DNA from 3 places in the Oliverpabstia sp. genome. Region 3 is predicted to be linked to each of the others. Evidence: riboswitches for the same ligand, from Rfam matches in the RefSeq annotation. Region 3 holds a riboswitch; each other region holds the start of a gene.
The links. A riboswitch is a leader RNA that binds a small molecule or an ion and turns the genes downstream of it on or off. The one in region 3 is predicted to bind thiamine pyrophosphate.

Region 1 (4,942 bases), on a different contig from region 3:
CAACAGCACTCACTGCGGTCGCTTTGACCGGCTCTTTTGCTTCTCTTGTGTAATCACTGATCAGCGGCAGCCAGGATAACGGCATTGCAACCGCCAGTTCCACTGCTGCTCCAAAGGTCAGTCCGTCCGCTGCCACGCTCGCTGCATGGTAATCTCCAAAGAAAATAACTTTACAGAGGATCAGTGTCAGAATAAACAACGCCGCCATCGCAACTGTATTTAATTTTCCAAGATTTGTGATACCGATCACAAGCCACAGGATGATCAGTCCACCGATCACCAGACACCAGACCCAGTTACCCACACCGACTGCCTGATTGGCTGCCAGTGCACCGTCATAGATCATGATGGCCGTCCAGCCCACCAGCTGGATCACATTTAACAGGGCAAATAACAGACTGCCTTTCTGTCCAAAGCTGATTTTTACGGTTTCCATTGCACTTTTTCGCACTTTACCGCCGATCACACCTGCTAAAAATAAAAGGACGCAGCCGATCAGATGTCCCAACAAAATAGCTGCCAGACCTTTTTTCATCCCCAGAGACGCCAGATACGTTCCGGTCAGGATCTCTGCGATAGATACTCCCGCACCGAACCATATCAGTCCGTTTTCAAACAAAGAAGTCCGTTTTTCACTCATGATCCTGTACCTCCTTTGCATATTCTCCGGTAATGGCAAATCCGTGGTTCATCGGACCGCTGCCCTTGCCGAGATCCAGCATAGCTGCCAGAGCACCGGAAATATAGGCCTTTGCGCGCTCTACAGACACATCCATAGGAAATCCCTTTGCCAGGTTGGAAGCGATCGCGCTGGAAAGCGTACAGCCGGTTCCATGAGTATTCGGGTTATCGATTCGTTTTCCGTAAAACCATTGGCAGGTTCCTTCATGATAAAGCAAGTCATTGGCATCATTCACCTTATGACCGCCTTTTAACAGAACCGCACATCCGTACTGATCACCGATCACTTTAGCCGCCTCCATCATCTCCGCTTCAGAAGTGATAGTCATACCGGAAAGTACTTCTGCCTCCGGGATATTCGGTGTCAGGATCTGTGCCAGCGGAAACAGATATTCTTTTAAGGTGCTTACCGCGTCTTCACTGATCAGTCTGGCTCCGCTGGTAGCCACCATAACCGGATCAACCACGATATTTTTTGCATCATACTCTTTCAGTTTTTCTGCAATCTTTATGATCAGACCGGAGGACGAAACCATTCCGATCTTCACTGCATCCGGAAAGATATCTGTGAAAATATTGTCCAGTTCCTCTCCTAAAAATTCCTCAGTTGCCTCCATAATTGCTGTTACGCCGGTTGTATTCTGGGCTGTCAGAGCCGTGATGGCACTCATGGCATATACGCCATTGGCCATCATCGTCTTGATATCTGCCTGGATGCCGGCGCCTCCGCTGGAATCACTGCCAGCGATTGTTAATGCTGTTCTCATATTTTTTCTCCTTTGCATATGAATTCACCATTACTTTTTTATAGCGACGAAAGGTGGTGCCCCCAATCCGCCGCGTATCAAAATTGATCCACCGGATCAATTATTGATATGCAACGCAAGCCAAAACAGACACACCAAAAGGATGGTGTGCCTGTTTTTCTCTGTAAATCATCCCTACGTTGGCATTATCCAAATCAGGTTATGGGTCGAAACGCTGCCAGTCTCCTCTCAGCCTGCTTATGCAAGCTCCCCGTTTTCTATTCGTTTTTGAGAATTGCAAAATTGCAAAACAAAAAAGCAATCCCGGTATAGCATTTCTTATCTGTAGATGATATCATCTCTTCCCGGGCCATTGGAAATCATGGTGATCGGGAAACCAATCTTCTCTTCTACGAATTCGATGTATTTTCTGCAGTTTTCCGGCAGATCTTCGTATTTCTTGATACCGCGGATATCGCATTTCCATCCCGGCAGAGTTTCATACACCGGCTTTGCCTTTTCCAGCAGTGTGGTGGTCGGGAAGTCTGTAGTTACTTCGCCGTCGATGTCGTATCCTACACATACCGGAATCTCATCCAGATATCCCAGAACATCCAGTACGGTGAACGCTACATCGGTAGTTCCCTGCATACGGCATCCGTATTTGGAAGCCACTGCATCGAACCATCCCATACGTCTCGGTCTTCCGGTTGTTGCACCGAACTCGCCGCCGTCTCCGCCTCTGCGTCTCAGCTCATCTGCCTCGTCTCCGAAGATCTCGGATACGAATGCACCTGCTCCTACTGCGCTGGAGTATGCTTTACATACGGTGATGATTTTCTTGATCTCATATGGCGGTACACCTGCTCCTACTGCACCGTATCCTGCCAGTGTGGAGGAAGAAGTTACCATTGGGTAAATACCGTGATCCGGGTCTTTTAAGGATCCCAGCTGACCCTCTAACAGGATCTCTTTTCCTTCTTTCAGTGCGTTCCACAGGAACAAAGATACGTCGCATACATATGGCTCCAGCATCTTCTTGTAGCTCATCAGCTCTTCAAAAATCTCTTCCGGTTTCAGAAGCGGTTTGTGATACAGATGCTCCAGCATAACGTTCTTTTTCTCGCAGATGCCTGCTACTTTTTCTTTCAGCGCTTCCTCGTCAAACAACTCGCTGACCTGAAAACCGATCTTTGCAAATTTATCAGAATAAAAAGGAGCGATACCTGATTTTGTGGATCCGAAGGATTTGCCACCCAGACGTTCTTCTTCGTACTGATCAAACAGAATGTGATAAGACATTACCATCTGTGCACGGTCGGAAATCAGGATCTTCGGTGTCGGTACCCCTTTGGATACGATATCCTGGATCTCTTTGAAAACCAGTGGTACATTCAGTGCAACACCGTTTCCGATCACGCTTGTGGTATGATTATAAAATACACCTGACGGCAGAGTATGCAGTGCGAACTTGCCGTAATCATTTACGATGGTATGTCCGGCATTGGCTCCACCCTGGAAACGAACGATAATGTCCGCTTCTTTAGCCAGCATATCGGTAATCTTACCTTTTCCTTCATCTCCCCAGTTTGCTCCAACAACAGCTTTAATCATTTGGTTACCTCCTGACGGGTTATCATCATTTCCTTTACAAAAATGATTATACAACACTTTTCTTATTAGTAAAACTTATTATTACTTATAAATTAAAGTCAATTATAAATTTCCTTAATAAGTATACCATCTTTCTTATTTTCCCACCAGAACTTTTTCATATTTTCCGGAAATCTTTTTAGATTTTCCGTAAACCACATGGCTGAGCACATACTGACCGTCGTTGACAAAGATTTCAATCAGATGATCGTTCACCAGAATATCCAGCTGTGCCGCACCCTCGATCACCGGAGTCGCACCTACAGTTCGCACTTCGTCACATCCTTCAAGAACAGCTGACCGGTCGCCAACGATCTTTCCTTCGCTGCGGCTGATCACATACCCACCAATATTTAAGGTTTCTCCCTCAGAAAGATCCGTCCGGATCCGGAAGACTTTTCCACTCTCTGCTGCCTCTTCGGCTGTAGTTTCCGCGCTGAGGTATGCGTCCACCTGTGGATGCATGTGGAAATACAGATGTCCCTCTTTTTCTTCCACCACGCGAGCACTGCTCATCATACCGTTCCATGCCGGGCGATCCGTACTGTCTGTCACTGCCATCGGCATACGCATCCATGAGATCATCACTCTTCTTCCCTCCGCATCCAGTGTCGTCTGCGGTGCATACAGATCCAGACCGTAATCCACATAACTGTGAGTATCCGACAGCTTCAGTTCACAGGTCTTCGGATCAAATTCCGCCAGCGCCCACACAGCCTGGTCCGGATATTTCTTTTCCCCCGGTGTCAGACGCATCGGACAGCCGATGAAAATCCACTGATCATTCTGAGAAAACAGATCCGGACACTCGATCGTCCATCCGTATGATTCTGGCCGGCACTGATTTGCGTAAGTCCAGTTTTCTCCGTCTTTACTCGTATAAAAGAGAACTCTACCAGCGTCATGATACGAGCTTCCCATCATCATATAATAGCTGTCTCCGTCTTTCCACACCTTCGGATCTCTCATCTTCGGCTCTCCGACCTCTTCATCATGAACAGTCGGCAGCACCTTCTTTTTATCCCAGTTATTAAAATGGAACCCGTCTTCCGATACGATCATTGCCTGGCTCGTCTGAATGGCATCGTCCAGTACCCGGTGAATATCTTCCGGGTCTGGTTTCAGATATTTTACCGCGCTGTAATAAATCTTCAGCTTACCATCTTCTTCCAGTGCAGTACCGGAAAACACACCATTCTGATCATATTCTTTGGTTGGAAACAGTGCGATTCCCTGATACTCCCAGTGCACCAGATCCTCACTGACCGTATGTCCCCAGTGCATGGTTCCCCATTCCGGCGCATACGGAAAATGCTGAAAAAACAGGTGATATTTGCCTTTGTAATAGATAAAACCGTTCGGATCGTTGATCCAGTTTCCCGGAGCTTTTACATGTACAAGATCTTTCATTCTTATCGTTTCCTTTCTTTTGGTGCTTAAAGTAACCGGTTACTTTTTCTTTTATCATATCATTCACCTGTATTTTCGTCAACATTTTCTCAGATTTTTCATTTCCGTTTTTTTTGAATAGTGTTACCGGTTACTCGCTCTTTCCTTGTTTTTTTGAGATTTTTTTGCTATACTGGATTAAGAAATTGAAACGATTTGTAACTGTTCAGTACCTTCACAGTTACAAGCAAAAATGCATTTGAAATCACCTTCGGTGCTGGCATTTTTGCTCGTATGTCTCGGGATTTTGGCATATCCATGCCAAAACACCTCGCGGAATATTACTTACTGAATAGTTACAACAATTCAACTACAACGGGTCTGACGCGCACGATATGCCTGAGATCTTTTCCGGCAATCGTCGGAGGTTTGTACGGCTTCGACTCGTTGTTCCTATAAAAAGAATGCATGAG
Region 2 (4,942 bases), on a different contig from region 3:
AGAACGGATGTGGAAGAACCTGTACGGACGCAGATGCTATTCATATGGCAGGCAGGGGGATACCTACAACAGTTATGTCCATACCTCTTCGCTATATGCATAATCCGGCAGAAGTGTGCAGTATGGAGGATGTGCAGGGATGTATTGACGTGCTTGCGGAATTTTTATGTGGAATCGGGTCTGATATTTGTCTGAAACCTCTGGAAGGATAAGGTGATTTATGAAAAAATATATGGCGATTGCCGGATTGGTATTAGTTACTGTTATCTGGGGAGGTGGATTTGTGGCCAGTGACATGGCTCTTGACAGTCTGTCGCCTTTTCAGATCATGACCATTCGTTTTCTGTTGGCTTCCGTGCTTATGGGTGGGATAAGTATCCGGAATCTTAAAGGAATAAAAAAAGAGGAAGTAACTGCAGGAGTTTTTATGGGCGCAGCTCTTTTTATTGGGTTTTCTCTTCAGATCATAGGACTGCAATATACGACTCCGTCAAAGAATGCGTTCCTCACAGCCACAAATGTGGTGATTGTTCCTTTTATTGCTTTTCTGATCTGCCGGAAAAAAGTAGGATTCAGAGGTATAATAGGAGCAGTGCTGGCGATAGCAGGGGTGGGGCTTCTGTCCCTGGATAAAGATCTGTCCCTGGGACTGGGTGACGGACTGACACTTATATGTGCAGTGGGCTTTGCTTTTCAGATTTTTCTGACAAGCATCTTTGTGAAGAAGTACAGGGCATCTGTGTTGAACTTTATTCAGATGTGTACGGCAGGTATTTTATCATTGATATTCATGATTGCCTCCGGGCAGGTGTATTTTCAGGTTACTGCAAAAGGATGGTGGAGTGTTCTCTATCTCGGCATTATCAGCACAACGGTCTGCTATCTTCTTCAGACAGCATGCCAGAAGTATGTGGATGAGACAAAGGCGGCAATTATTCTGTCTATGGAGTCTGTCTTCGGAACCTTGTTCTCGGTCATGATTCTTCATGAAAGTATCACATTGCGCATGATATTGGGATGTATCATTATTCTGGCGGCGGTTATTCTGGCGAATTCAGCCACGGAGGAGACAACGGCATAAGGGCAGCGTCGTGTAACTGTTCAGTACCTTCACAGTTACAGCGTCGTAACAATTCGTTGCGTGGTTGGGGGCAATATGGTAAGATAAACCATGAAATGCACTGACATAGCTGATGCGATTCGAAAAATATTGAAAAGTATCATGCAGAGAGGGATTTAAGATGGCTACAATAAAAGATATCGCAGAGCGTACCGGTTTTTCCGCAGCGACAGTCTCCAGAGTTTTGAACCATGATGAGACGTTGAATGTGCAGGATGAGACCAGAATGAAAATATTTGATGCTGCCAGGGAACTTCAGTATCAGGCAAGGGAAAGAAAAAGCAGGAAGCGACACCTGATGGTTGGGGTTTATTATTCCTATTCCAGAGAGGAGGAGCTGAGAGATACTTATTATCTGACAGTCCGTCTGGCGGTAGAAAAAAAACTAGAGGCAGAGAATATGGAACGCTGTCAGATCCAGAATCTGGAGGAGCTGAAGAATCTTGGAGGACTCGATGGCCTTTTGTGCCTTGGAACGTTCAGCAAGAGTATGGTAAGGCAGATAGAAGCCTTCAAAAAGCCTACAGTATTTCTGGATGCTATGCCAAAAGGAGATCAGTTTGATTGCGTAGTCAACGATCTGGACAGTTCTGTGGAAGCGGTGATGGATTATCTGACAGGACTGGGACATAAAAAGATAGCATTTATTGGCGGCTATGAAGTCGACAAGGATGGCGAGGAAGTGCATGATGAACGAATGGTAACTTACAAAAAATATATGGAGCGAATCGGTGAATTCTCTCCGGCACTTGTGCGGGTGGGAAGCTTCACGCCGGAGGACGGTTATGTGCTGTGCAGGGAAATCCTGGAAGGGAAGGAGAAACCTACAGCGATATTTGCAAACAACGACTCTCTGGCAGTGGGCTGTTATCGGGCAGTCAGTGAAAAGGGACTCCGGATTCCGGAGGATGTGAGTATTGTGGGATATAATGATATAGCGGTGGCAAACTATCTGGTTCCGCCGCTGACTACAGTGCGCCTGCATATGGAATTATTGGGTGAGGAGGCGGTTCGCCTTCTTCGTGAACGCATCACATCCTCCAGGGAGATAGGGTTAAAAGTGATCGTACCTGCGAAGCTTATTGTACGTGGCAGCGCAGATAGGGTAAAATAAAAAGCGAAGAGATGTATTAATTAAAAAAGACAAAAAATATATTTGACAGAACAGAAAAAAATAATTATACTTGGGTTGTCAAATAAATAGAACCGGGGAGCTTATGTGATAGGCTGAGAGGAAGTTGAAAACTTCGACCCGTATACCTGATTTGGATAATGCCAACGTAGGAACGTTATGTAAGAGAGTCTGTAACTGTGAAGGTACAGAAAAATTACGACAGATTTAACGGGAGATACTTTGGTATCTCCTTTTTTACGCGAATCCGGGTATAAAAGAATGAGATTGAGCGAGAGTTCATGAAGGGGCGCACCACCGAGGGTACGTTTCTTTGTGGACTCTTTTTTAGCTTCAAGGAGGTGAGATGCAGGTGATCAAAGTAAACGGAAAAGAAATCGAACTGGAGAAGGCAACTTCTGTAGAAGTGTATCTTGAAAGTGCAGGATACCAGATGAAGCGGATTGCAGTAGAACTGAATGGCGAGATCCTTCCCAAAAACGAGTATGCGGACAGGATGTTAGAAGACGGAGACTGCATGGAGGTGGTGACATTTGTAGGAGGAGGCTGAAAATGGAGACAACGAAGGTTTTGACAAAAGAGGAAATACAGGCTGCACTTGAAGAACGTCATTCACCGGAAAAGCAAAAGAAACTGTCCGAAGGCCGGGTGACGATCGCAGGTCTCGGAGGTCTGGGATCCAACGTGGCATATGCACTTGCGCGTATCGGCGTGGGTCATCTTCATCTTATTGATTTTGACGTGGTGGATATTACGAATCTGAACCGGCAGCAGTATTTTACAGAACATATCGGTATGTATAAAACAGATGCTTTAAAGTCTCTGCTTCAAAAGATTAATCCGTATATCGATATTCAGACGGATTGCATCAAAGTGACAGAAGAGAATCTGATTTCACTTTTTGAGAATGCAGGAATTATATGTGAAGCATTTGACAATCCGGAGGCAAAAGCCATGCTTGTAAATGGAATTTTGGAGCATTTTCCGGAGAAAAAACTGGTGTCCGCATCCGGAATGGCCGGGTATGGAAGCAGCAATACAATTCGTACCCGGCGATTGATGAAAAACTTCTATCTTTGCGGGGATCAGGTTACGGAACCGACTTATGGACATGGATTGATGGCTCCGAGGGTTGCGATCTGCGCAGCCCATGAAGCCAATATGATCACCCGTTTGCTGCTTGGAGAAGAAGAAATATAGCAGCTATTCAGCAGACATTGTGAAAACAGTGAACCATTACGAAGTATAAAGAATACAGGTAACTATTCAGCAGATATTAAGTAGACAATGAACAGTTACGAAGAAGGAGAAATAAACCTATGAGTACAAAAGATACATGGAGCCTTGGAGGACATGAATTCACATCAAGATTTATCTTAGGATCAGGAAAATTTTCTTTGGATCTTGTGAAAGCCTGCATTGAAAAAGCAGACGCACAGATCATCACACTGGCACTTCGCCGTGCAAACGAAGGGGGGCTTGCCAATATTTTGGATTACATTCCGGAGAATGTAACCCTGCTTCCGAATACATCCGGAGCGAGAAATGCCCAGGAGGCAGTGCGAATCGCCAGATTATCAAGAGAAGTGGGATGTGGGGATTTTGTAAAGATCGAAGTTGTACACGATTCCAAATATTTATTACCGGATAACTATGAGACGATCAAAGCAACAGAAATCCTTGCAAAGGAAGGATTTGTAGTTATGCCTTATATGTATCCGGACCTGAATGCGGCAAGGGCTCTGAAAGATGCCGGAGCAGCCTGCATCATGCCACTGGGAGCACCCATCGGATCAAACAAAGGTCTGGCGACAAAGGAGTTTATCCAGATCCTAATCGATGAGATGGATCTGCCGATCATCGTTGACGCAGGAATCGGCCGCCCGTCTCAGGCATGTGAGGCTATGGAAATGGGAGCGGCTGCCGTTATGGCAAATACAGCAATCGCGACAGCCGGAGACGTGCCGGTTATGGCAGAGGCATTTAAAAAGGCAATCGAAGCAGGACGAAGCGCCTACCTTTCCGGTCTGGGAAGACAGATCGAAAGAGGAGCAAGTGCATCATCACCGCTGACCGGATTTTTGGAGGACTAGACCATGGAAAATCAGCATATCAATGAAAGTATCTTAAGCGAAGAGATTCTGGAAGATCAGAAGAAAAACAGAATCGATCATATGAAATATATGCCGGGTATGGAAGATATCGGGTCTGAGATCCTGGATCAGGTCGTAGATGCCATGCATGCGTATGATTATGACAAATACACAGCGGCTGATGTAAAACAGGCCATCGTACACAGTTCCAGAACACCGGAAGATTTTGCGGCGCTTTTATCACCGGCAGCACTGCCTTTCATCGAAGAGATTGCCCAGGCAGCGCAGATTGAGACAAGAAAACATTTTGGAAACAGCGTCTATATGTTCACACCGATCTATATTGCGAATTATTGTGAAAATTATTGCATTTACTGTGGATTCAACTGTCATAATAAGATCAAACGTGCCCAGTTAAATGAAAGCGAGATTGAAAAAGAAATGCAGGCGATCGCTGAGACAGGCTTGCAGGAGATTCTGATCCTGACCGGAGAAAGCAGAAACAAATCCACAGTGGAATATATCGGAAATGCCTGCAAGATCGCAAGAAAATATTTCAAAGTGATCGGACTTGAAATCTATCCGGTGAACTCGGAT
Region 3 (4,942 bases):
GGTACATCTTCCAGAAGTACGTGTCCTCCCGCTGCCAGTGTGGTCAGTACCAGATCAATAGTCTCCTCTTTCCCGACCAGAACCTTTCCGATATTTTCTCTTAACGCCTGCACCCAGGCTCTTGACTGTTCCATGCAAAAAATCCTCCCATATAAAGTCTTCAGTCAGTATTTATCGGCATTTTGCCTGATATTTCTTCCTGTTTTTGTAACATTTTCGTCACTATTGAACGAATAGTTACATTATAACTTTATATGAGAGGACTTGCAAGTTATTTATGCCACACGGATCATACCGGAAATTTCTTTCACGGTAGACATTCCTTTTGCCACTGCCAGTGCATCTTTCAGATTCTTTTCTTTCACTTCATCTGTGATCACAACGATCTCTGCATACTGGTCTTTCTTTCTTCTCTGGATAACCTGTGCCAGACTCACACCACTGTTGCCGAACACGCTGGCGATATTTGCCAGGACACCCGGACGGTCTTCCACGAACATACGGATGAAGAATTTGCTGCTGATCTCGTTCATATGTTTGATCGGAAGGTTCTTATAACAGGTACATCCGATTCTTCCACAGCAGTCATGCAGAATATTTCTTACAATATCAAAGACATCACCGACTACCGCACTCGCTGTAGGCAGTTCTCCTGCGCCACGGCCGTAGAACATCGCGTCCTGCACCGCATCTCCCTGTACAAATACGGCATTGTAGGCGTCATTAACCGATGCCAGCGGATGATTCACATCGATCAGCATCGGATGGACTCTCGCCTCGATTCCTTCCGGTGTGTTTCTAGCCACGCCAAGAAGTTTGATCACGCATCCCATCTCGTTGGCATATTCGATATCCGTTGCCGTGATTTTGGTGATTCCTTCGGTATATACATCATCAAAAGTCACTCTGGAATTGAAAGCTGCACTGGCAAGAATCGCCACTTTTCTTCCTGCATCCAGACCTTCCACGTCCGCTGTCGGATCACTTTCCGCATAGCCGAGATCCTGCGCCAGTTTCAGAGCATCGGCAAACTCCATACCGTTCTGGCTCATCTTGGTCAGGATAAAGTTAGTCGTACCGTTCACGATACCCATAACTTCGGAAATATGATTGCCTGCCAGACACTGTTTGATCGGGCGGATGATCGGGATTCCGCCGGCCACTGCTGCTTCATGGAGAAAATCTTTTTTGTTCTTTGCAGCGGTATCTAACAGAATGTGACCGTCCGCTGCGATCAGATCCTTATTTGCCGTCACGACATTCTTTCCTGCCTCCAGCGCTTCCAGAATATAAGTTCTCGCCGGTTCGATGCCTCCGATCAGCTCGATTACAATCTCAATCTCCGGATCGTCTACAATCTCTTTCCAGTTATTCGTAAGCAGTGACGGATCGTCTGTCTTCTGAGCCGCTTTCTCTATATTCCGAACCAGTATCTTCTTCAGTTCCACTCTGGCTCCCAGCTTTGAAACCATCTCTTCCTGCTGCATTTTTAACACTTTATATACACCACCACCTACGGTGCCAAAACCAAGCAAAGCTGCTTTAATGACTCTTTCTGCCATATCCTTTTTCTCCTTTTCCGCCACAGAGGGCAACATCACTTTTCGCCCATTTTACCACACTAAAGTGAACTTGTGAAGTGCGAAGTGTCTGCCACACTGAAATTTCTCCGAATTTTCCTGCCAGACACTACTGTTTCTGAATTTTCTCTTGCATTTTCACCTGTTCTGATACATAATAACACCAAGACAACCTTTATATTGCTGACGGGGAGCTGGTGAAAGCCGGCTGAGAGGAGACGTGATTCCGTTTCGACCCGAAAACCTGATTTGGATAATGCCAACGTAGGAAAAATATACCGGACAAAAGAAGTATACATACACACTGTTTCCTTTTTTCGTCATACAGATCACAGGATCCTTACTCAGGTAAGGGTCCTTTTTACTGCATAGTAAAAAGTCCTCCACAAGAAGCCGCCGAACTGTTCCTTCTCGCAATATATCCGTCTGTCAAAAGCGATACATCGGGGACACCACCTTGTACCGCTGTAAAAAAGACAAAATCTTATGATTTTGTTCAACATCAGAAACCCGGAACCTGCTTTCTGATTCAGGCGTCAGCAACTGCTCCTATATATTGTCCGGACGTATGGATTTTTGTCCTGCATGGATACGTCTGTGTTTTGCTGACGTCAAAAACAGATACTTTTTTATTATGTATGTGAAAAGAATGGAGGCAAAACAACATGAGAAATTACACCACTCAGATGGATGCGGCACGCAAGGGAATCATTACACCCGAAATCAGCCTTGTAGCCAAAAAGGAGCATATGGATGTCAGTAAACTGATGACACTTGTTGCCGAAGGTAAAGTAGCGATCTGCGCCAATAAAAATCACACCTGTTTAAGTGCGGAAGGTGTGGGAAGTATGCTCCGCACAAAAATCAATGTCAATCTCGGTGTTTCCCGTGACTGTAAAGACTATGATATCGAAATGAAGAAAGTAATGAGCGCTGTGGAACTCGGTGCTGAAGCCATCATGGATCTTTCCAGCCATGGAAATACCCAGCCTTTCCGCCGTAAACTGACAAGTGAATGTCCGGTTATGATCGGTACGGTTCCTGTCTATGACAGCGTCATTCATTATCAGCGTGATCTTGCAACTCTGACCGCAAAAGACTTTATAGATGTGATCCGGATGCATGCGGAGGACGGTGTGGACTTTGTCACTCTCCACTGCGGAATCACACGAAAAACCATCGAGCAGATCAAAAAGCACAAACGAAAAATGAATATCGTCAGCCGTGGAGGAAGTCTGGTTTTTGCCTGGATGAGCATGACCGGTGAGGAAAATCCATTCTATGAGTATTATGATGAAATTCTTGATATCTGCGAGGAATATGATGTGACCATTTCTTTAGGTGATGCCTGCCGGCCGGGATGTCTGGCAGATGCAACCGATGTATGCCAGATTGAAGAACTGGTTCGTCTCGGAGAACTGACAAAACGTGCATGGGATCACAATGTACAGGTTATGGTGGAAGGTCCCGGACATGTTCCTCTGGATCAGGTAGCTGCCAATATGAAAGTCCAGCAGAGCATCTGTATGGGAGCTCCTTTCTATGTACTCGGACCACTTGTCACCGATATTGCTCCCGGATATGACCATATCACCGCAGCCATCGGTGGCGCCGTTGCTGCCATGAACGGTGCTGCATTCCTTTGTTATGTAACACCAGCCGAACATCTGGCTCTTCCAAATGTAGAAGATACCAAGCAAGGAATCATTGCCTCCAAAATCGCAGCTCATGCAGCTGATATTGCCAAAGGAATCCCCGGCGCCCGTGATATAGATGATAAAATGGCAGATGCACGTCGTGTGCTCGACTGGGATGCCCAGTATGCCTGTGCTTTAGATCCGGAAACTGCCAAATCCATCCGCGCCAGCAGAATGCCGGAAGATGACCACAGCGATACCTGCAGCATGTGCGGCAAATTCTGTGCTGTCAGAAGCATGAACAAAGCCCTCGCTGGAGAGTATATTGATATTTTGTAAAATTATCACTTTTTAAATGATCTTGTATTTTTCATTTAAAAGTAATTATGATGAAATTATAAAACGCCACGAAGCGCATCGAATCTGCTGAATACCACCAGATCTTCTTGCGTTTCGTGGCGTTTTGACACGTTTCTTTATTTACTTTTTACAAATGTAAGGATTTATTTGTAGTTTACGATCTGTCCGAATTCTTCTTTGAGGGAAGCGCCTCCAACCAGTCCGCCATCGATGTCTGCCTGAGCAAACAGGTCTGCTGCTGTTTTGGAGTTTACGGATCCACCGTACTGGATACGGATCTCTGCTGCTGTAGCATCATCGTATACTTCAGCGATGCACTCACGAATCTTACCGCATACTTCCTGAGCCTGCTCAGTAGTAGCTGTTTTTCCGGTTCCGATTGCCCAGATTGGTTCGTAAGCGATAACGGCTTTCTTTGCCTGATCTGCTGTCAGACCCTGGAAGCCAATCTTAACCTGCTGACGGATGAAGTCCATGGTTACACCCTGCTCTCTCTGTTCCAGAGACTCACCACAGCACATGATAGGTGTCAGTCCATGTTCGAATGCTTTGTGCATTTTTTTGTTGATATCTTCATCTGTTTCTCCGAAGTATCCTCTTCTCTCGGAATGTCCCAGAACAACGTATTTTACGCCTGCATCTACCAGCATGTTCGGGGAGATTTCTCCGGTGTAAGCACCTTTTTCTTCGAAGTACATATTCTCAGCACCAACCTGGATGTTAGTTCCTTTTGCAGCTTCTACTACAGGAACGATGTCGATAGCAGGTACACAGAATACTACGTCTACTTCGTCATTCTTTACCAGTGGTTTCAGAGTTTCAACCAGTTTTACAGCCTCACTTGGAGTCATGTTCATTTTCCAGTTACCGGCAATAATTTTTTTTCTAGCCATGTTACGTTTCCTCTTTTCTTGTATCCTTTCCAGAATCTGATTCTTATTTATCGTTTGCTGCTGCAACACCTGGCAGTTCTTTTCCTTCCAGGAATTCCAGGGAAGCTCCACCACCGGTAGAGATGTGAGTCATCTTGTCACCAAATCCCAGGATATTAACAGCTGCTGCGGAATCACCACCACCGATGATGGTTGTAGCGTCTGTCTCAGCCAGAGCTTTTGCTACTGCTGCGGTACCGTGTGCGAAGTTCGGCATTTCGAAGCATCCCATCGGTCCGTTCCATACTACAGTCTTAGCATCTTTTACAGCGTCTGCAAACAGTTTTTCTGTTTCCGGTCCGATATCCAGACCTTCCCAGCCATCCGGAATCTGTCCACATGGAACAACTTTCATGTTGCAGTCGTTAGAGAATTCATCACCGATTCTGTTATCTACAGGCAAAAGCAGTTTTACACCTTTTTCTGCTGCTTT

Region 1: linked by a shared signal. The riboswitch ahead of thiD (bifunctional hydroxymethylpyrimidine kinase/phosphomethylpyrimidine kinase) and the one ahead of thiC (phosphomethylpyrimidine synthase ThiC) in region 3 are both predicted to bind thiamine pyrophosphate.
Region 2: linked by a shared signal. The riboswitch ahead of thiS (sulfur carrier protein ThiS) and the one ahead of thiC (phosphomethylpyrimidine synthase ThiC) in region 3 are both predicted to bind thiamine pyrophosphate.

The regions. Positions count from the first base shown of each region.
Region 1 covers NZ_JALFPR010000055.1:21,111-26,052, forward strand. Annotated here, with positions in the region: gene cytX (putative hydroxymethylpyrimidine transporter CytX) at 1-640, opposite strand, end outside; gene thiD (bifunctional hydroxymethylpyrimidine kinase/phosphomethylpyrimidine kinase) at 633-1,448, opposite strand; TPP riboswitch at 1,603-1,711, opposite strand; gene MSA64_RS03525 (adenylosuccinate synthase) at 1,767-3,041, opposite strand; gene MSA64_RS03530 (glycoside hydrolase family 32 protein) at 3,177-4,490, opposite strand.
Region 2 covers NZ_JALFPR010000021.1:4,286-9,227, reverse strand. Annotated here, with positions in the region: gene MSA64_RS01020 (M20/M25/M40 family metallo-hydrolase) at 1-212, shown strand, start outside; gene MSA64_RS01015 (DMT family transporter) at 221-1,081, shown strand; gene MSA64_RS01010 (LacI family DNA-binding transcriptional regulator) at 1,242-2,234, shown strand; TPP riboswitch at 2,318-2,425, shown strand; gene thiS (sulfur carrier protein ThiS) at 2,599-2,802, shown strand; gene thiF (sulfur carrier protein ThiS adenylyltransferase ThiF) at 2,805-3,452, shown strand; gene MSA64_RS00995 (thiazole synthase) at 3,572-4,345, shown strand; gene thiH (2-iminoacetate synthase ThiH) at 4,349-4,942, shown strand, end outside.
Region 3 covers NZ_JALFPR010000016.1:7,496-12,437, forward strand. Annotated here, with positions in the region: gene MSA64_RS00640 (AAA family ATPase) at 1-134, opposite strand, end outside; gene MSA64_RS00645 (homoserine dehydrogenase) at 276-1,562, opposite strand; TPP riboswitch at 1,758-1,868, shown strand; gene thiC (phosphomethylpyrimidine synthase ThiC) at 2,246-3,556, shown strand; gene tpiA (triose-phosphate isomerase) at 3,721-4,470, opposite strand; gene MSA64_RS00660 (phosphoglycerate kinase) at 4,514-4,942, opposite strand, start outside.